One region of the Dysosmobacter sp. HCP28S3_G4 genome, then DNA from elsewhere that is predicted to be linked to it. Evidence: a T-box and tRNA genes for the amino acid it is inferred to sense, from the RefSeq annotation. Region 1 holds a T-box; the other regions hold tRNA genes.

The links. A T-box is a leader RNA that pairs with one kind of tRNA and senses whether it is charged. The one in region 1 lies ahead of leuS (leucine--tRNA ligase), so its partner is inferred to be a tRNA-Leu.
Region 2: it has a tRNA-Leu gene. The T-box ahead of leuS (leucine--tRNA ligase) is inferred to sense a tRNA for this amino acid. The anticodon was not compared.
Region 3: it has a tRNA-Leu gene. The T-box ahead of leuS (leucine--tRNA ligase) is inferred to sense a tRNA for this amino acid. The anticodon was not compared.

The regions. Positions count from the first base shown of each region.
Region 1 covers NZ_JBQHUP010000024.1:23,612-30,737, reverse strand. The annotation lists gene leuS (leucine--tRNA ligase) at 1-1,999, opposite strand, end outside; T-box leader at 2,099-2,310, opposite strand; gene ACTNBU_RS07425 (hypothetical protein) at 2,383-3,198, opposite strand; gene rsfS (ribosome silencing factor) at 3,314-3,673, opposite strand; gene ACTNBU_RS07415 (LCP family protein) at 3,719-5,305, opposite strand; gene nadD (nicotinate (nicotinamide) nucleotide adenylyltransferase) at 5,302-6,504, opposite strand; gene yhbY (ribosome assembly RNA-binding protein YhbY) at 6,591-6,926, opposite strand; gene ACTNBU_RS07400 (XTP/dITP diphosphatase) at 6,989-7,126, opposite strand, start outside.
Region 2 covers NZ_JBQHUP010000006.1:55,874-62,999, forward strand. The annotation lists gene ACTNBU_RS02905 (hypothetical protein) at 1-818, opposite strand, end outside; gene ACTNBU_RS02910 (hypothetical protein) at 902-1,291, opposite strand; gene argH (argininosuccinate lyase) at 1,343-2,737, opposite strand; tRNA gene ACTNBU_RS02920 (tRNA-Leu) at 3,081-3,168, opposite strand; tRNA gene ACTNBU_RS02925 (tRNA-Leu) at 3,236-3,323, opposite strand; tRNA gene ACTNBU_RS02930 (tRNA-Leu) at 3,354-3,440, opposite strand; gene ACTNBU_RS02935 (NAD-dependent protein deacylase) at 3,640-4,356, opposite strand; gene ACTNBU_RS02940 (arsenate reductase family protein) at 4,420-4,755, shown strand; gene ACTNBU_RS02945 (cation diffusion facilitator family transporter) at 4,864-6,030, opposite strand; gene ACTNBU_RS02950 (hypothetical protein) at 6,079-6,693, opposite strand; gene spoVAD (stage V sporulation protein AD) at 6,902-7,126, shown strand, end outside.
Region 3 covers NZ_JBQHUP010000022.1:6,854-13,979, reverse strand. The annotation lists gene ftsH (ATP-dependent zinc metalloprotease FtsH) at 1-982, shown strand, start outside; gene ACTNBU_RS06930 (nitrite/sulfite reductase) at 1,060-2,607, opposite strand; gene ACTNBU_RS06925 (DUF4368 domain-containing protein) at 2,964-3,233, shown strand; tRNA gene ACTNBU_RS06920 (tRNA-Leu) at 3,622-3,708, opposite strand; gene ACTNBU_RS06915 (ATP-dependent Clp protease ATP-binding subunit) at 3,776-6,226, opposite strand; gene ACTNBU_RS06910 (DUF362 domain-containing protein) at 6,524-6,697, shown strand; gene ACTNBU_RS06905 (tRNA1(Val) (adenine(37)-N6)-methyltransferase) at 6,836-7,126, shown strand, end outside.

The DNA of each region.
Region 1 (7,126 bases):
TATCGTCGGTGACCTTCTTGATGGTCCTGTGGATGACGGCCTCGTTGGCAGGCGTCACCTCATAGCTCTCCGCGGCGCCCTCCGCCAGGTTCCACACCCGGTCCAGGAACCGCTTGGAGCCCTTGACGGCCTCGGTGGACCAGGTGGCGGCCTGCTCGAAGTCGCCGATGAACATGATATACAGACGCATGGTGTCCGCGCCGTACTGGGCCACAATGTCGTTGGGGTTCACCACGTTGCCCCGGGACTTGGACATCTTCTCGCCGCCCTCGCCCAGGATCATTCCGTGGCTGGTGCGCTTGCCGTAGGGCTCCTTGGTGGGCACCACGCCGATGTCGTACAGGAACTTGTGCCAGAACCGGGAATACAGCAGATGCAGGGTGGTATGCTCCATGCCGCCGTTGTACCAGTCCACGGGAGACCAGTACTCCAGCGCCTCCTTGGAGGCCAGAGCGTCGTTGTTGTGGGGATCCATATACCGCAGGAAGTACCAGGAGGAACCGGCCCACTGGGGCATGGTGTCCGTCTCCCGCTTGGCGGGGCCGCCGCAGCAGGGGCAGGTGGTGTTCACCCAATCGGTCATCTTGCTCAGGGGGCTCTCGCCGTCGTCGGTCAGCTCGTAGCTGTCCACCTCCGGCAGCAGCAGGGGCAGCTGGTCCTCCGGCAGGGGCACCCAGCCGCACTTCTCGCAGTTCACCAGGGGGATGGGCTCGCCCCAGTACCGCTGACGGCTGAACACCCAGTCACGGAGCTTGAAGTTGGTCTTGGGACGGCCGAAGCCCTGCTCCGTGACCCACTGCTTCATGGCGGGGATGGCCTGCTTCACGGTCATGCCGTTCAGGAAGCCGGAGTTCACCATGATGCCGGTGTCGTCCTTCAGGACGAAGGCCTCCTTGGTGACGTCGCCGCCCTTGACCACCTCGATGATGGGCAGGCCGAACTTGTCGGCGAAGTCCCAGTCGCGCTGGTCGTGGCCGGGCACGCCCATGACGATGCCAGTGCCGTAGCCCATCAGCACGTAGTCGGAGACGAAGATGGGCACATGGTTCCCGTTGGCGGGGTTGATGGCCTCGATGCCCTCCAGACGGACGCCGGTCTTCTCCTTGCTCAGCTCCGTGCGCTCAAGATCGGACTTCCGGGCAGCCTCGTTGATATACTTCTCCACGGCGTCCCAGTTCTTAATCTGGTCCTTCCACTTCTTCAGATAGTCGTGCTCCGGGGACAGGACCATGTAGGTCACGCCGAACAGGGTGTCGCACCGGGTGGTGTAGACCGTCAGCTTGTCGCCGTTGGTGGCGGTGAAGTCCACCTCCGTGCCCTCGCTGCGGCCGATCCAGTTGCGCTGCTGGATCTTGACGCGCTCAATATAGTCCACATCGTCCAGATCGTCGATGAGACGGTCGGCGTACTTGGTGATGGCCAGCATCCACTGGCTCTTCTCCTTCCGGATGACGGGGGCGCCGCACCGCTCGCAGACGCCCTCCACCACTTCCTCGTTGGCCAAGACGCACTTGCAGGAGGTGCACCAGTTCACGGGCATGGATGCCTTGTAGGCCAGACCGTGCTTGAACATCTGGAGGAAGATCCACTGGGTCCACTTGTAGTACTCCGGGTCGGTGGTGTTCACCACGCGGTCCCAGTCAAAGGAGTAGCCCAGCATGTGGAGCTGCTTGGAGAAGTTCTCGATGTTGTCGTGGGTGACCTTGGCGGGATGGATATGGTTCTTGATGGCATAGTTCTCGGTGGGCAGGCCGAAGGCGTCATAGCCGATGGGGAACAGCACGTTGTAGCCCTGCATCCGCTTCTTCCGGCAGATGATGTCCATGGCGGTAAAGGGACGGGCGTGGCCCACGTGGAGTCCCTGGCCGGAGGGATAGGGGAACTCGATGAGGCCGTAGAACTTGGGCCGGGTGGTGTCCCCGGTGACAGCGGTGAAGGGCTTCTCCTCCAGCCATTTCTCCTGCCACTTTTTCTCAATGGACGCAAAATCGTATTTCATGTTTGATCTCCTTCGTTCTCTTTCGGAATGGGAATTCATCATCAAAACGCAGAGGACAGGGCGTGCGGGCAAAGAAACAGCCCCTGGCCGATGTGCTCGGTCAGGGGCGTGACAAAACGCGGTACCACCCTGCTTCAGCCGCCGGTTCAGCGGCCCTCTCGGCCTGTAACGTGGCCAGACGTTCCGCCCTACTCACCGTTCAGGCGGAAAACTCCGGGACCAGTATACCGCGGGCTCCCCCGCCGGCTCACACCAGCCGCCGGCTCTCTTGGGGCGGGATACCCGGGCTTTCTTCCCATCAATGTCGCTAACGGGTCTATTTTATGAGGGTTTCAGAGGTTTGTCAAGGGACAGAGCCGAAAATCTTCGTTTTTTTGCCCTGGTTACATCCCCTCCGGAAGAACGGCGCCGCCCGGGGCGTACCAGGTGACGTCCCCCACCATGTTCTCCGTGTACCAGGCGTCAAATTCCGCCTCTGTCACCGGCTGTCCGTCCAGCGTGCAGTCGCAGCCATAGCCATTGGACCACTCCACCTTTTGAGCCAGTTCTTTCTCCTCAAAGCGGCCGTTTTGGAAGGACATCCGATAGTAGGTGTGGTATCCGGCTCCGCCTGAGCCGGCGTAGACACCGTTCTTCTGCAGGTCCATAAACCACCGGACAGAAAAGTCGGTTCCGTAAACGGCGTCTTCCCTCTGGCTGAGGACCAGATAGTTGTATGCCATGTCCTGGAACAGCATCACCAGCTCCGCCGTGCCGTCGCCGTCGACGTCCTGCACCGCCAGACGGTCCAGGACCAGGGCGTCCGTCTTATGGGGGTTGTCGTCCCACAGTTCGTTGTGGAAGTCTACCAGAGTCACGTCCTTGGCCTCCCAGTCATAGTCGGGATAGCCCCGGTAAGGCCCCGCCGTCCAGCGGAATGTCTGATCCTCCACCAGGACCGGCAGATACGCCTCAAAGGCCGCGTAGTCCGCCGCCGGCATGGATGCCTTCAGCCCGGAGACGTCCAGATCCGGCAGCATGAGCCTGTTGGGGATCTCCGGTTCTTCCGGCACTTCCGGCGCCGGTTCTTCCGCCGATGACGATGTCTCGGATGACGCCTGCACGGACGCCGCCGGTGCCGTCCGGGCGCCGCAGGCCGTCAGGACGCAGGCCGCCAGCGCCAGCAGCAGACCGCCCTTGATCTTCTTCCGTGCTTCCATAAAAATCCACCCCTGTACTGTTTTGCCAACAGTATAGGGGTGGTCCGATATTATGTCTACTACGTTTCAGTTGCAAACCAATAACAAAAAGTTACAGTCCGTAATTTGTTTTGTCTCAGTCCGCCGTCAGCACACCGCTGAGGTCCAGAGGCTTGCCGTCGTGCCACAGGCGCTCCAGGGAGTAGAACTCCCGTGCCTCCTTGGAGAACACATGGACCACGATGTCGCCGTAGTCCAGCAGCACCCAGGTGCCGTCCCGGTAGCCCTCCCGGCGGCGGACGGGGATGCCCTGCTCATCCAGCGCCTTCTCCACCGCACCGCACAGAGCGTTAATCTGGGTGTTGGAGGTACCGGTGGCAAATACGAAGAAATCCGCCAGGGTGGTCAGGTCCGTGATCTCCACGGCAGAGATCTCCTGTCCCTTCTTCTCATTCAGCGCCTTCGCGGCGGTCAGTGCCATTTCCTTTGGTGTCATATCGTATCTCCTTTTGTCGTGATATCTTTTGTCATTCCTGTGATTTTATGCGGGCGGCTCCGCGGGCTCCTGTCCCGGAAGCACCCATTCAATGCCGCCGGTATCGCCGCCGGAGCTTCCGGCATCACCGCCGGCAGGCTCCGTACTTCCGGCAGGCTCCACGGGCTGCTCAGGCTCGCCGCCGGTCTCCGTGCCGGGGCCGGTCTCACCGCCGGTCTCTGTGCCGGGATTGGGTTCGCCGGTCTGGGTGCCGCCGCCGTTGTTTTCAGGCTCTGTGACGCCGGAGCCGCCCGTGCCCTGGCCGGTCTGGCCGCCGGAGCCGGAGGTATCCGGGTCAATGGTCTCCCCGGTGGAGGGATCAAAGATGATGGCGCCGGTGTTGGGGTCCACCACATTGCCGTTCTCATTGATCACGGGGTCTTCCACCGGCTCCGTCTCCGCGGGCTTGGCAGGCTTCACCGGCGGCAGCGCCGCCTTGGAGTCCTCCACATGGCCGGTGGAGGAGCTGACGGAGCCGTCGGAGTTGATGGACATGATGTCCAGGTCGCTGTAGGTGAATTTCTCCACGAAGGGACTGATCTCGTTGTTCACCAGGTCCAGCAGCTCACTGGAGATGGGTACCACGTAGGACAGCATCTGGTTGATGCTGCGGCTCCAGCAGGAGGCGTTTTTGTTGGGCATGGTGACGAAGTTCACGTTCTCCACCTTCAGTCCGCCCATCACCGCCTGCTGTCCGAACCACAGCAGTTCGTTGAAGCTCAGATCCGTCTCCACGTTCTTCTGGAACACCTTGGCGAACTCGCCGATCTTCGTCACGTTCTTCAGCTGGAGCAGCTGCTCCACCATGGCCTTCAGGAACGCCTGCTGCGTCTTGATGCGGCCCAGGTCGCCGTCGGCATAGCCGCTGCCGTTGTTGTTGTGGCGGTAGCGGATCACCTGCATGGCGTCCTCGCCGCTGAGCTTGCGGTAGCCCTTGGACTGGTGGATATGGAGGTCCTGAGTGGGGTCGTCGTAGTTCATATCACGGGGCACGTCGAAGTACACGCCGCCCATGGCGTCCACGATCTCACCCACGGCCTCCCATTCCACCACCACCTGGTAGTCCGGCTCAAAGCCCACCAGCTGGGAGATCTCCTGATACAGGCGGCTGATGCCCTTATCCCCGCCGCCGTAGGAGTTGTAGACGGAATTGATCTTTTTGATGTCCCAGGGCACGTTCACCATGGTGTCCCGGGGAATGGACATGACGGTGGCCTTCTGGTTGGCGACGTCGTAGGACGCCAGCAGCATGGTGTCCGTGTTTCCGCCGCCTCCGGTATCCCGGCCCAGGATCAGGACCGTGTACCACTGGTCGCTCTTGCGCTCGCCGCCCACCCGGGGCTGGATGCCGTCGCCGTAGTCCAGGACCTCCGTCTGCTTGCCGGGGTCCTTGCCGTTGGGCGAGCCGTCCGCCCCCGGAATGCCGGGCTGGACGAACAGCATCTTATAGGCCAGCGCCACCGCCAGGGCCACAGCCAGCACAATGACGAGAGCGATGAGGGCTTTCTGTCCTCTGGTCAGACGGCTGGGCCGCCGCTGTTTTTTTGGGCGCGCTGTCTCCCGTGCCTCATACTTTCCTCTGTATTTGCTCAAGTCTCTTTCTTTCCTTTCAGGTATTTCAGTGCGGACAGCGTGGCCTGATGGACCGGATTGCCCCGCTGCTCCATCTCCTCCACCGTCATGGACAGTCCCATCTCCATGCCGGCTTCCAGACTTTCATAGCACACTTTCCGCAGTTTGTCCAGCCCCGGAAAATCCCGGTTGGGCTCGATGTAATCCGCCAGATACATGATCTTCTCCAGCTTCGTCATACCGGCGTGGCCGGTGGTGTGCCAGTAAATGGCGGTGTAGATCTCGTCGTCCACGCCGAACACATCCCGGGCGATGGACGCGCCGGTCTTGGCGTGGAGAAGCTTCAGCGCCTTCTGCTCCAGTTCATCCAGCTCGATGCCGTAGTGGTCGCACAGCGCCTTCTGCTCTTGTTCGTTCAGCCGCTTGGTGCAGTCGTGGAGGAGGGCCGCCACCCGGGCCTTGTGGACGTCCGCGCCGTAGCGCTCCGCCAGGCGGATGGCCTCCTGCTCCGTGCCCAGAACGTGGGGGATGCGCTGGTGCTTCAGATAGCTGAGGGCGATAGGCCGCAGCTGCTCCAGCGTCAGATCTTTCAGATCGGCGCCGGTGCTGTACAGCCCCTCCCGGAGGATATAGCCGTAGACGGCGGGAGCCAGCAGATGGCCGCCCTCCCCCTTCGCCAGCCGCTCCCGCAGCTCCGTGGAGGACACGCTGACGACGCCGGGGATGGTCAGCGTGAAGATGCGGGCGTTGGGATAGGCCTGATACAGATGGTGCCGCTGGAGGGAGAACAGATCCTCCGTGTCCTCCTCCGTCCGGCCGAAGGCGGCGATTCCCGCCTTTTCAAAGATCTTCTCCGGCTCATGCCATGCCTGCAGCGTCAGAAACATGTCCGTGCCCATCAGCAGCCACAGCTCCGCGTCGGGGTACAGGGTCTGGACGGCGTCCAGCGTGTCGGAGGTGAAACTCTTTCCCTCCCGCCGCAGCTCGATGTCCAGCGTCTCCACCTTGTCGCCCAGGTTCAGCTGTTCCCCGGCCAGCCGGGTCATCTCCAGCCGCTGCTGCGGCGTGGGGCTCCCCGCCGGCATATCCTTGTGGGGCGGCAGGCCCGCCGGGATCAGCAGCAGCTTATCCAGCCGCAGCATCTCGAAAACAGCCCGTGCCGCCGTCAGATGGCCCAGATGCGGCGGATTGAAGGTCCCGCCGTAAATGCCGATTTTCATCAATAACAGACCCCCCTCTTTTCAATTAGGAATTAGGAGTTAGAAATTAGGAATTTGTAGTGTTTGGAAAATTCCCCGCTTCTCATTCAGATCTGCGCTTTCTTCGCCCGGCCGGGTTTCACCAGCTGGATGCGCTTGTCCTTGGGCTTGCTGTGGGACTCCCGGTACAGGACGAACTTCGTGCCGATGACCTGCACCACCTCGCTGCGGGTGGCCTTGGCCAGGGCCTCCGCCGCGGTGCGGGCGTCGTACTCCAGATTGTTGTCCAGCACACGGCCCTTGATGAGCTCCCGGGCCTCCAGGGCGTCGTCGGCCTGCTTGATCAGGTTCTCGCCGAGGCCGTCCTTGCCGATCTGGAGGATGGTGTCCAGAGAGTTGGCCAGCCCCTTCAGCTGGCTCCGCTGTTTGCTTGTCAGTTCCATATTGTTGTTTGTTCCCTTTCTGATGGCCGGACTCTCCCGTCCGGTCCTTTTTGATTAGACGTTTATTTCGCCAGATAAGTTGCAAGCTTTTCGGCAAAAGCCGCCAGCGCCTTTCCGCGATGCGATATCTCCGCCTTCTCCTCCGCCGTCAGCTGGCCGAAGGTCTTGGCCTTTCCCGGCACGAAGAACACCGGATCGTA
Region 2 (7,126 bases), on a different contig from region 1:
AGCAGCACGCCGGTCCAGTCGGAGTGGATGTCGCCGTTCTGCTTGATGAGGATGTCATACAGGATGTCGTAAGTAACGCCGTCGTTGGGATCGGTCTCCACGATGGTGGAGTAGGGCAGGGTCTTGTGGTAGGTCAGTTCCATGCCCTTGTAGTCGAAGTGGAAGCCGCAGCGCATCCGGCAGCCGTCCAGGCCCGTGTAGGGGGCGATGGCCTTCAGATCGTGGAGGATCTTGTCCCCGTCCTGATCGTACAAGTTGTCCGGCGTGGTGGCGGTGTAGTCGAACCGGAACTGGATGGAGGCGCCGGGGATCTTCCGGAACCGCTCCAGATAGGGCACCAGCTGGTCGGCGGGATAGTCCTTGTACAGCACGCAGTTGATGCGGAAGGGCACCGCCAGGCGGGCCAGCAGACGGTCGTTGGACTCCACCACGTACCGCTGCATGTGGCGGGAGACGTTGATGCAGGTAATCTTGTTTCGGTTCTTCTCGGTGAAAGCCACGATGTCGTCCTCAGACTGGTGCTCGGACACGGGCAGCGTAGTGTTGATGTACACCTTGTGGGTAGTGGGGATGGTGTCCAGCATGACCTGCAGGGACTCCAGATTGGCAAAGGGCTCGCCGCCGGTGAACACGAAATCGCAGTAAGGCGTAATGGCGTCCATCCGCCGGATGCTCTCGCAGATCTTCTCCCGGGAGAAGCCGGTCAAGTCCGCGTATTCGCCTTTGTTGATGCAGAACGGGCAGTGGTTCCCGCAGTCGTAGGGAACGAAGATGGTGACCGTGGCGCCGCCCTCCCGTGTCTTATAGGGATGTTTCATGTCGATCTGACCCCTCAGAAATAAAATATACGCAATATGCGTGAGATGTAAAAAGTACGCAAAAAAAGCCTGTCCACCCGATTTTATGGACAGATAAACATTTTATACGATTTTTCCCCGAAGGTCAAGTGCAAATCTGAAATTTCGGCACGTAAACTATTCCAAAACCGCAGAATCTCCGGCCGTTCCCCGCCCTTTCCATGGGCAGTCTGCACATTTTCCGCCCAGAGCGCCCACCGGAACGGGAAAAGACCGCCCTTTCGGGCGGTCTCCAGGCTGTCGAAAAACCCTGTCTGAAGGAAAAGAGTTCTTTTTTGCAGGGGGGAGTACGAGGGGGCTCCCGCCCCTCGTGTTGGATCGAATGCCTGCAAAAAGCCTGTGTCAGCAGGCGTTTGCGCCGCGCAGCGGCAGCTTTTCAGCCCGCTGCGCGGGCAGAAAAGCGAGGCATTGTGAAGGCTGTCGAAAAAGTCCATCGGACTTTTTCGACAGCCTGAGGCCGCCCTTTCGGGCGGCCTCTTATACGCTCACCACTTCATGGCCTCCACGCCGGTCAGCCAGTCCCGGCCGGCCTGGATCTGTCTCCGGACCTCGCTGGGCGCGGTGCCGCCGTAAGACATGCGGGCGTCCACGCAGGCCTTGATGCTGATGTCCCCCAGAGTCTCCCGGGTGATGCGGCTGTCGATGGCCTGGAGGTCCTCGTCCGTCAGGTCCCCGAAGTCGCAGCCCTTGTGCTCGCAGGCCTTCACCATCCGTCCCACGATGGAGTGGGCCTCCCGGAAGGGAATGCCCTGCTTGGCAAAGTGCTCCGCGATGTCCGTGGCGTTGAGGAAGCCCTGCTGGAAGTGCCGCTGGATGCGGTCCAGACGGAACTCCGTCTTCTCCAGCATATTGGCGAAGATCCGGATGCTGGCCTTCCAGGTGTCGACGGCGTCAAACAGGCTCTCCTTGTCCTCCTGGAAGTCCTTGTTGTAGGCCAGGGGCGTGCCCTTCATCACCGTCAGCAGCTGCATCAGGTCGCCGTAAACGCGGCCCACCTTGCCCCGCAGCAGCTCCGCCATGTCCGGGTTCTTCTTCTGGGGCATGATGCTGCTGCCGGTGCAGTAGCTGTCGTCGATGTCAATGAAACCGAACTCCTGGGAATTCCACCACACGAACTCCTCCGCCCATCTGGACAGGTGCATCATGGAGATGGACGCGTCGCTGAGGAACTCCAGGCTGTAGTCCCGGTCGCTGACGCTGTCCATGGCATTCTCCGTGGGGGCCGCGAAGCCCAGCAGCTCCGCCGTCCGGGCACGGTTGGTGGGCAGGGTGGTCCCGGCCAGGGCGCAGGCCCCAAGCGGGCACAGATCCATCCGCTCATAGGTGTCCATCAGCCGGTCGATGTCCCGGCGGAACATCTGGAAGTAGGCCATGAAGATGAAGCCGATGGTGATGGGCTGGGCGTGCTGGATGTGGGTGAAGCCCACGGTGATGGAGTCGGCGTACTTCTCCGCCTTGGCCAGGATGACGGTCTCCAACTCCATCAGGCGGCGGATGATCTCCCGGATCTCCTTTTTCAGGTACAGCCGCAGGTCCACCTGGCACTGGTCGTTGCGGCTCCGGGCGGTATGCAGCTTCTTGCCCACGTCGCCAATCTCCTGGATGAGCCGGCTCTCGATACCCATGTGGATGTCCTCGTCGTTGACGCTGAACACGATCTCTCCGGAGGTGATCCGCTGCCGGATCTTCTCCAGTCCCGCGATGATCTGGTCCTTCTCCTCCATGGACACGATGCCCTGCTCCCCCAGCATGGTCACATGGGCGATGCTGCCGTCGATGTCCTCGTTATACATTCTCTGGTCAAATCCGATGGAGGCGTTGAACTGCTTCACCAGCTCGTCCATCTCCTTTTCGAACCGGCCTCCCCAAAAACTCGCCATTTCGCTGTTCCTCCCGATGTGTTGATCTTTCTGAAAACCCGGACGTCCGTCTCAGGGACGGGCCTTCTCGGGGACGTATTTGTATTATTATACACCGGCTGTCCCGTCAGTGCAACTGTTTCCGAATCGTCAGGGGCCTTTGTTTTCAGGCAAAAGAGGAGACAGCCCCCGGCTGTCTCCTCTGCATCAATATTCATGATGACAGAACACGGCGCTCATGGTTCTCCCTGTTCCCCGGCCGCGGATCGCGGCCGGAAGTGCGGAGCAGCAGAATGAGCGCGGATGTGTTTTTGATATGAGGCACAAAAAACTCGTCGCAAGCGATTTGACGCTTGCGACGAGTTGGTGCGCGAGGCGGGACTTGAACCCGCACGTCCGTAATGGACACTAGAACCTGAATCTAGCGAGTCTGCCAATTCCACCACTCGCGCGTATCGATATGTAATTCAGCAGTCCCAAAATGGGACCCACCGGAGACTTCTATCTCCGGTGGGAGATTGGTGCGCGAGGCGGGACTTGAACCCGCACGTCCGTAATGGACACTAGAACCTGAATCTAGCGAGTCTGCCAATTCCACCACTCGCGCGCATATGATTGGGAACCTCTGAAGAGGAAATGGTGCGGCTGACGGGATTTGAACCCACACGTCGATTCGGACACCAGCACCTCAAGCTGGCCTGTCTACCAGTTCCAGCACAGCCGCAAATCTCTGTTCCCTGGGGAAGACTGCTTGATTATTATAGCCAGAACAAGTGGATTTGTCAACCACCTTTTTTCCTTTTTCCAGGAATTTTTTTCTTTTGCATCTCACGTCCCCAAAACCAGTCAAAACAGCTCATTTTCTCCAATTTTGAGAATCCGCCAAGGGAGAGACGCGCCTCTCCCCGGCGGGTTTTTCAGCCTTACAGCTGGCTCAGGGTCTCGCCGATGGGGTCGGTGATGACCAGTCCGGCGGCCAGATCCCGGGCCACGGCGGACTTGTTGATCAGCACCAGCTTGTGCCCCCGGTAGTAGTTGATCAGTCCCGCCGCCGGCCAGACGTTCAGGGACGTGCCGCCGATGATCAGCATGTCCGCCTCCGCGATGAGCCGGACGGACCGCTCGATCACGTCCTGGTCCAGCCCCTCCTCGTACAGCACCACGTCCGGCTTCACCCGGCCGCCGCAGCTGCACCGGGGCACGCCCTCCGAGTGGAGGATGAAGTCCAGGTCATAGAACTTTCCGCACTTCTCGCAGTAGTTCCGCAGGACGCTGCCGTGGAGCTCCAGCACGTTTTTGCTGCCGGCGGCCTGGTGAAGTCCGTCGATATTCTGGGTAATGACGCCCTTCAGCTTTCCGGCCCGCTCCCACTCCGCCAGCTTGTAGTGGGCGGCGTTGGGCCTGGCGTCCGGTGCCAGGAGCTTGGCCCGGTAGAACCGGAAAAATTCCTCGGGCTTGCATTCGTAGAAGGTATGGCTTAAAATCGTCTCAGGCGGATACTTCCACTGCTGGTGATACAGCCCGTCGGTGCTGCGGAAATCCGGGATGCCGGACTCCGTGCTGACGCCGGCGCCGCCGAAAAACACGATATTGTCCGATCCGTCCACCAGTTCCTTCAGTTTCGCAACGGCCTCTTTCATGACCGGACCTCCTCCTAATTAATAATGATGTCCTATTTTAGTACGCGGCAAGGAGAATTGCAAATGAATATTCAAATCTTTGGCTCCAGCAAATCCTTCGACTCCAAAAAGGCGGAGCGTTGGTTCAAGGAGCGGCGCATCAAGTACCAGTATATCGACCTGAAGGCCAAAGGCCTGTCCCCCAGGGAGTATCAGGCTGTCCGGAAGGCCGTGGGCTTCGAGGCCCTGGTGGACACGAAATGCCGGGCCTACGAGGACCTGTTCATGGCCTATATCACCCCCGACGCCCGGGAGGAAAAGCTGCTGGAGCATCCGGAGCTGTTCCAGGCCCCCATCGTTCGCAACGGACGGGAGGCCACCGTGGGCTATCACCCGGAGATCTGGGAGAAGTGGGAGTGATACCCTCAGCGGACACCGTCAAAAACAACGGGCCTTCCTCATCGGGAAAGGCCCGCTGTTTCCGCGTTTTCCGTATACGATCCGTATTGAACGATTTGCTTGATTCCGTTATGTATAGGATTTTTCCACATTCACCACGGCGTAGTAGTTGCCGTCCAGCGCCCGGACGGCGTTTTCGATCTTCACCCGGACCTCGTCGTCCGTCAGGCGGAATTTGTAGGGCACCACGGCGTCGAAGATGACGTTGGTGTGGGTGGGACCCGCCACCATGCGGAAATCGTGAATGCTGATCTGGTCATCGATGCACTTCACCAGCGCCGCCACCCGCTCCCGGGTCTCCCCGGTGACGCCGTCGTCGGTGACCACAGGGTCCATGTGGATCACCGCCTCGCAGCCCAGGACCTCCTTCAGCTCCTTCTCCGTGTTGTCGATCTCGTCGTGGAGCTCCAGCACGTTTTCCGACGCGGAGACCTCCGCGTGGAGGGAGATCATCAGGCGGCCGGGGCCGTAATCGTGGACCACCAGGTCGTGGATGCCGATGATCTTGTCATGTGCCATCACCAGCTCCTTCACCCGCTGGACGAACTCCGGGTCCGCGGGCTGGCCCAGCAGGGGATCCAGGGTCTCCTTTCCGGCGTTGATGCCGGACCAGAGGATGAACACCGCCACCAGGATGCCGCACCAGCCGTCGATCATCAGGCCGGTGAACCGGCCCACCAGGGTGGCGAGGAGCACGGCGGAGGTGGCCGCGCAGTCGGAGAGGCTGTCCATGGCGGTGGCCTCCATGGCCACGGAGTGGACCTTCCGGCCAATAGACCGGTTGTAGAGGAACATGTACAGCTTCACGGCGATGGACGCCGCCAGAATGGCGATGACCAGTCCGCCGGACTGCACCGGCTCCGGATGGAGGATCTTGTCCAGGGAGGACTTGGCCAGCTCGAAGCCCATGAGGACGATGAGCATGGCCACCGCCAGACCGGACAGGTACTCCAGACGGCCATGGCCGAAGGGGTGCTCCCGGTCCGCCTTCTGGCCGCCCAGCTGGAAGCCCAGCAGCGTCACGGCGGAGGAGCCGGCGTCGGACAGGTTGTTGAAGGCGTCCGCCGTGATGGCGATGGAGCCGGAGATCTGTCCGGCGAAGAATTTGCCTAGGAACAGCAGGATGTTCAGACAGATGCCCACCGCGCCGCACAGGACGCCGTAGGCCTTCCGGACGGCGGCGGATTCGGTGTTTCCGCCGTCCCGGATGAAAATACGGGATAACAGTGAGATCATGTCGGTCGGGTCCTTTCCGTGCCCGCCTGAAACGGCGGGTGATACGATTTATTTCTTTCCGGGGATCACCAGCCGCAGGTGGCAGCACAGATCATCCAGATCGCTGTCGGTGGCGGCGGGGATGCGGAGCTTGGCGCCGCAGTCCCGGCACACCAGATCCACCGCGCTGCGGCGGATCTCCATGCCGTACCGGGCGGAGCCGCAGCCGCAGGTGATGCCTTTGTCCCGGGAGGCGATCTCCTTCAGCTCCGACAGCACCTCGTACATGATGACGCTGTCGGCGAAGGCCTCCGGACCGGTGCCGTCCTCGCTCTGCTTCTCCTTTTCCGCCAGGATCGCCAGCTCCCGCAGGTTCTTCTCCACAATGCCCTCCGTGCCGATGAAGCAGGAGAACTGCTTGGTCTTGGCACAGGCCAGGCCGATGCCCGGTCCCTCCGTCAGCTGCTCCGGGGTGCAGACCGCCTCGTGGGTCTCCCCGCAGATGCCGCAGGGCACATAGATATGGTACTTCTCCCCGTCGAACTTCACCTCCAGGGCGGAGTCCCCCTCCTCGCAGGCCACCTCGGCGTTGGACGCCTCCAAGGCCTCCAGGCTGCGGCTGGCCATCACCGTCCGTCCGCACTGGGGACAGAGGTAGCCGAAGGTCCGCATATGCTCGCTCATATGATTCCTTCCCTTCCCGCGGCGTCCGTCTCTCCGGGCCGCGTCAGATTTCCATTGAAAGGAGATTATACCACTTCCGGAAAATGATGTACAGTCATTTTTTGCGCTTTCTTTGGATAAAAATTGCCGGTTTTCCGGTCTGAGATTTCATATTTTGCCGCCGCGGGGGGAACACTGGATAGCAACATTGAAACATGAGGTGATTTCATTGTCCACAAAGCGAATGGGACGGCAGACCGTGGCGCTGGCCGCGCCGCCCTCCGTGGTGTCCTTCGCCAACATCGGCGGAAAGTTCGAGGGAAACGGCCCTCTGGCGGACAGCTTCGACGAGCTGAACAAGGACTCCTTCTTCGGTCAGAAGACCTGGGAGCAGGGGGAGTCCGTCATGCAGAAGCGGGTGCTGGAGAACGCCCTGAAAAAGGCGGGGCTGGAG
Region 3 (7,126 bases), on a different contig from region 1:
GGGCGGCAACGACGAGCGGGAGCAGACCCTGAATCAGCTGCTGACGGAGATGGACGGCTTCGAGGGTAACAGCGGCGTCATCATTCTGGCGGCCACCAACCGTCCCGAGTCTCTGGACCCCGCCCTGACCCGTCCCGGCCGCTTTGACCGCCGGGTGCCGGTGGAGCTGCCGGATCTGAAGGGCCGGGAGGCCATCCTGAAGGTACACGCCAGAAAGATCAAGGTGGCGGAGGACGTGGACTTCCTGCAGGTGGCCCGGATGGCCTCCGGCGCGTCCGGCGCGGAGCTGGCCAACATCGTCAACGAGGCTGCCCTGCGGGCCGTCCGGGACGGCCGGAAATTCGCCACCCAGGCGGACCTGGAGGAGAGCATCGAGGTGGTCATCGCCGGCTATCAGAAGAAGAACGCCATCCTCACGGACCATGAGAAGCGCATCGTGGCCTATCACGAGATCGGCCACGCATTGGTCGCCGCCAAGCAGACCAACTCCGCCCCGGTGCAGAAGATCACCATTGTCCCCCGTACCTCCGGCGCTCTGGGCTATACCATGCAGGTGGAGCAGGGCAACCACTATCTGATGAGCAAGGAGGAGATCGAGAACAAGATCGCCACCTACACCGGCGGACGGGCAGCGGAGGAGCTGATCTTCAACAGCGTCACCACCGGCGCCTCCAACGACATCGAGCAGGCCACCAAGCTGGCCCGGGCCATGGTCACCCGCTTCGGCATGAGCAGGGACTTCGACATGGTGGCCATGGAGACGGTGAACAACCAGTATCTGGGCGGCGACACCTCCCTGGCCTGCTCCGCCGAGACCCAGGCTCAGATCGACCGTCAGGTGGTGGAGCTGGTGAAGCAGCAGCACGACAAGGCGCTGACCATCCTGACGGAGAACCGGGCAAAGCTGGACCAGTTGGCCCAGTTCCTCTACGAGAAGGAAACCATCACCGGCGAGGAGTTTATGGAGATCCTCAACGGCTGATGGGGACTTCCCTTCCTTCGATACGCGAACATCCCGTGCCCCAATGGGGCACGGGATGTTTTCTGCTTTCGCCGTATTTACTTCAGGTAGGGCTCCGCCACGCGCTCGATGCCGTCGGGGTTGGCCTGGTTCCAGGCGGCGAAATCCATGCCGCTGGCTGCCACGATGCGGCCCAGCTCCACCAGGAACGCGGGAACTTCGCTCTCCAGGATGGTGCCCAGTTCCCGGCCCATGGTCTCCGCGCCCTGACGGCTCTCGCCGTTGACGAACAGGGCAAAGGCGGGCTGGGGCTTCTTGTCCACCAGCTTGGACGCACCCCGGAAGCCGATGACGCCGGTCTGGTGCGTGCCGCAGGAGGACATGCAGCCGGAGACGTACATCTGGGGCAGAGCGCCGTCGGGCAGGTCCGCCGCCCGGACCGCCTCCACGCAGGCCGCCAGCAGGCCCTGGGAATCCCGGGTGCCCACCTGGCAGGTGGTGCCGCCGATGCAGCTGACGGACATCTCGAACAGGCTCCGGGCGCTGTCCGCCGTCACGTCCAGGACGCGGCGGGCCTCGTCGCCGGTGAGGTTGATGATGTAGGCCGTCTCGTCCGGGGACAGGCGCATCTCCGCGCCCTCGATGTCCGCCAGAGCGTCGCTGATGGCGCACAGCGTCTCCGGGGCAGCCTGGCCGCCGATGGGATGCCACACTACGGTGTACAGCCCCGGCTGCTTCTGGGGCAGCACACGGCGGTCCTCCACGGTGGAGCCGTCGCCGGTCTTGGTGATGGTCTGGGGAGCGGGATGGATGTCCAGGTCCTCGCCGCTGGCCAGCACCTCCGCCAGCTTCTCCTGATAGGCCTTCACATAGGCCTCCGGACCGCCCAGGGACTCCTGCATATAGCGGGTGCGGGCCTTGCCCCGGTTCTCATAGTTGCCGTAGGCGCGGAAGGTCAGCCACATGGCCTTGATGTAATAGAGGATCTTCTCCGGCGCCACGGCCTCCGCCACTTTCACGCCGAAGCGGGGGTTGTTGCCCAGGCCGCCGGCGCTGTAGACATCGAAGGTGCCGTCGGGACGGGCGGCAAAGCCCAGATCCCGGTAGGTGGCGTGGGGCACGTTGGCGGGAGAGTTGGAGAAGCCCACCTTCAGCTTCCGGGGCATCTTCTCCGCCTTGACGAAGTGCATCAGGTACTCACCTGCGGCCTCTGCCCAGGGCAGCACGTCGAAGTACTCCCCTTCCTCTACGCCGGTCAGGGGCGAGCAGGTCACGTTCCGGGGGAAGTCTCCGCCGCCGCCCATGGTGACAATGCCGCAGTCCAGGGCGCCCTCCATGATGGCACACACCGTCTCCGGCGCCAGGTCGTGGAGCTGGATGGTCTGGCAGGTGGTGAAATGAGCCCGGGGCACGGGATACGTCCGGATGGCCTTGGCCGTGAAGGCCAGCTTCTCCTTGGTCACGCGGCCCGCGGTCATCCGCAGGCGCAGCATGCTGGCCTTGCCGCCCTTCTGGGCATAGCTGCCATACAGGCCGGAGAAACCCTTGTAGGCCGCCTTGTCCAGCTCTCCGGCATAGAACGCCGCGGTCTTCTCCCGGAAAGCCGGCAGGTCCTGTTTCCAGCTCTGGGGATCAATGTTGTTCATTTTCTCTCCACTCTCTTTCATATAAATTCCGGTCATGTCCTCATTGGGAGGGAAGTTGATTTCATTGGGAAATACCGATTGAATCTATTATAAAATACCCATATACCGAAGTCAAATCCTCCGGCGGATTATTTGAGATTATTTCTTTTTTTGACGAAAAAAGCCGTCCGGCCCGGATCTTGTCCGGGCCGGACAGCCTGGTCTTTTGATCGGACGGACCGGACAGACCTTCGCCATGTGGACGTCCTCCGGGAACACCGCCAGGATGTCGCCGGGCCGAATGGTCACCCAGGCGTCCACAGGAGCCTCATAGGGGATGAAGTTCCCCGCCGCGTCGCAAGCTCAGTTGCAAGTCCGTGACAGCGGATATGTTGATTGGCACCGTCCGCAAATACACCAAGGCAAAGACCCTGACGCCCCGTATGCTCAATGAACTGATCGATCACATCGAAGTCCATCAGGCAGAGAAGATCGAAGGCGAATGGGTGCAGCACCTTGTGATCCATTACAACTGTGTGGGCGCTATCTTCATCCCCGATGTGTTCCCACTTCCGGCACCCCAGGTGTCGGTCAATACAAGAAAAGGCGTAGCTGTCAACTACGCCCCCTGTGAACCCGCTGTGTAAAAAAGGCGAGTGCTCTTAACAGCCTTTCAAATGCTGTAAGAACACTCGCCATGGTGCCGGTGGCTTCAATCCGGATATTTTCGTTTCATCCCCGGTCAAAAACCGACCGCGAATCCAGCGGAGCGAATCGCGGGCGGAAAGGAAGAGCAAGGGAGCGGGCGGAAGACGTTCTTTTGTTCCATAGGAATAAAAGAACGTCGGAGCAAAGCGGACTTTGCTCCGACGTGGAAAGCGCGAACAGTTTCGAGGCTCCAGTTTTCAGGTCTGCACCCAAACCCAAACCGAAGCCCAGCGAAGCGGGTTCGGTTTGGAAAGGAGGAGCAGCGAAATGAGCGCGCTCTGACTTTTGAAAAAAGTCGGAGCAAGCGATATGCAGCTTGCTCCGACGTGGTGCCGGTGGCGGGACTCGAACCCGCACGCCATCGCTGGCAATGGATTTTGAGTCCACCTCGTCTACCAATTCCAACACACCGGCTTAGTCCTCTTACAATACCACAGTTTCCCTGGAAATTCAAGAGGTTTTTTCACCGGCGCTTTGACACTTACTTCGTCACCAGCAGTCGGTCTCCCTCCAGCGTCAGACGGGCGGTGTCGCCGGAGTGCAGCGTACCGTCCAGCAGCTGCTCCGCCACTGCGTCCTCCAGCTTCTCCTGGAGGCACCGGCGCAGGGGACGGGCGCCGTATTTGGGGTCGTAGCCCTCCCGGGCCAGCTCCTCCACCGCGTCCTCGTCCGCCTGGAGGGTGATGCCCACGGCGGCCATCCGCTCCGCCGTGGCCCGGAGCATCCGCCGGGCGATCTCCGTGATGTCCGTCCGGCTCAGGCGGCGGAACACGATGATCTCATCCACCCGGTTGAGAAACTCCGGCCGGAAGGTCCGGCGCAGCTCCTCCATCACCGTCTCCCGTGTCCGGCGGAAGGCCGCCTCCTCGTCGCCGGAGGCAGCGCTGTCAAAGCCCAATCGCCCGCCGGAGGAGAGGATGTGCCCCGCCCCGACGTTGGATGTCATCACCACCACCGTGTTCCGGAAGTCCACCGCCCGGCCCTGGGCGTCGGTGACCCGGCCGTCCTCCAGAATTTGCAGCAGGACGTTCCAGACATCCTCGTGGGCCTTCTCGATCTCGTCCAGCAGCAGCACAGAGTAGGGCTTCCGGCGGATCTTCTCCGTCAGTTGGCCGCCCTCCTCATGGCCCACGTAGCCCGGGGGCGAGCCAATGAGCCGGGACACCGTGTGCCGCTCCATATACTCGGACATGTCCAGCCGGATCAGCGCCCGCTCGTCGCCGAACATGGTCTCCGCCAGCGTCTTGCACAGCTCCGTCTTCCCCACGCCAGTGGGGCCCAGAAACAGAAAGCTGCCGATGGGCCGCCGGGGGTCCCGCAGTCCCACCCGGCTCCGGCGGATGGCCCGGGCCACCGCCCGGACGGCGTCGTCCTGCCCCACGATCCGCCGGTGGAGCTGATCCTCCATGTGCAGCAGCCGCTGCGACTCATCCTCCGTCAGCCGGGTGACGGGGATCCCCGTCCAGCCGGACACCACCGCGGCGATGTCCTCCGCCGTGACGGGACGGTGGCCGCAGTTCCCCTGGCGGCGCTTCTCCCGCTCCGCCTCCACCTGCTGCTGATAGTTCTGCTCGATGTCCCGCAGCTCCGCCGCCCGCTCGAAGTCCTGGTCCATGACGGCGCCGTCCTTGTCCTTCCGCAGCTCCGTCAGCTTGGCCTCCAGGCTCTTCAGCTCCGGGGACAGCTCCTCCCCCTCCATGCGGACCCGGGACGCCGCCTCGTCCATGAGGTCGATGGCCTTGTCCGGGAGAAACCGGTCGCTGATATACCGCACCGACAGGGAAACCGCCGCCTCCAGGGCCTCGTCGGTGATGGTCAGGCGGTGGTGCTGCTGATACCGGGGCCGCAGGCCCCGCAGGATCTCCATGGCCGTCTCCCGGGAGGGCTCCCCCACCTGCACCGGCTGGAAGCGCCGCTCCAGGGCGGCGTCCTTCTCGATATACCGCCGGTACTCGTCCAGGGTGGTGGCTCCCACCACACGGATCTCCCCCCGGCCCAGGGCGGGCTTGATGATGTTGGCGGCGTCCACCGCCCCCTCGGCGGACCCGGCGCCCACGATGGTGTGCAGCTCATCGATGAACAGGATCACGTCCCCGGCGGCCCGGACCTCCCCCAGGGCCTTCTTCACCCGCTCCTCAAACTCGCCCCGGTACTTGGTGCCGGCCACCATGCCCCCCATGTCCAGGGAGAACACCCGCTTGTCCAGCAACTCCACCGGCACGTCCCCCAGGACGATCTTCTCCGCCAGCCCCTCGGCGATGGCGGTCTTGCCTACGCCGGGCTCGCCGATGAGGCAGGGGTTGTTCTTGGTCCGGCGGGACAGGATCTGAATGACCCGGCCGATCTCCTTCTCCCGGCCGATAACCGGGTCCAGCTTGCCCATCCGGGCATCGGCGGTCAAGTCCCGGGAGAACTCCCGCAGGGTCTTCAATCTGGCGTCGGAGGACTGGGGACTGGGGGCCGGAGGTTTCGTGCCGCCGGACCAGCCCCGGGGCTGCTCCCGGACCTTGTTCATGAGAATGCTGTAAAGTCGCCTCGGCTCACAGCCAGCCATCCGCAGGACCCGGACGGCCATGGTGCCCCCCTCTCGCAGCAGGCCCGACAGCAGATGCTCCGTGCCCACAAAGTTGCACCCGCCCCGGGCGGAGTCCTCCACGGCGATCTCGATGACCCGCCGGGCCTTGGGCGTCAGGCCCTGGGCCGGGTCCGTACCCGGCAGCCCTATCCCCACGGTGCGCTTCACGATCTCCACCGCCATCTCCGCGGTGAGGCCTGCCTCCGTCAGGACGGCGCGGGCCGTCCCCTCCTCCTCCCGCAGAAGGCCCAGCAGCAAATGCTCCGTGCCCACGTAGCCGTGGCCCAGCTCTCCCGCCGCCTCCTGGCTCAGCCGCAGGGCCTCCTCCGCTCTGGGTGAAAACCGGTTTTCGTTCATAACTGTGATCCGCTCCTTTCCGCCGCGGGGCCCCGCCGTCGCCGTCAGGACCCCCACATATGCTCAGTCTTTCCACTATTTTCTCATTTCATAACATCCCTCCGCGCTTTCGGCCGCAGTCGGAACGTCCCGTATGCTTTTGTGAACATTTTTGTCTAGTTAGTGTTAACAAACTTCTTTTTTGCAGCTTTTCCGACGCTTTTCGAAAAATTTTCTCCCGGGACTTCCAGCTCTCCCCCTTGCATTTTTGAAAATATATGCTACAATGGGGATACAATTCATTTGGAGGTGTTTCCCATGGCCTATAAGATTACTTCTGCTTGCGTTAGCTGCGGTTCCTGCGCGGACGTCTGCCCCGCCGGTGCCATCAGCCAGGGCGATGATTCTTACGTGATCGATGCCGGCGCCTGCCTCGACTGCGGCTCCTGCTCCGACACCTGCCCCAACGGCGCCATCGTCCCCGCTGAATAATTGTGACGATACATAAAATCCCGCAGGTCAGTGCCTGCGGGATTTTATTATGTATTTTTATCCGGAAACATGCCCTTGCGGCGCTCCGGGATTTATCCTATAATATAAAAACATGGACTTACGGAGAGGAGGCGCGGCATGGAACACAGTGAGTCTCTCCGCCCCGGCGGATACCGGTTCTTCTATGACGACGCATTGTTCCGTCCCGGCACGGACTCCTTTCTCCTCTCCTCCCTGCCCCGGCTGAAGCCCGGCCTGCGGGTCTGCGATCTGGGCAGCGGCACGGGGCTGCTGGGATTGCTGCTGCTCCAGCGGGAGCCGTCCCTGACCGTCACCGGCGTGGAGATCCAGAGAGCCGCCGTCCGTCTGGCGGAGAAGGCCGCCGGGGAAAATGGCCTGACAGAACGGCTCACCACCATTCAAGGGGAC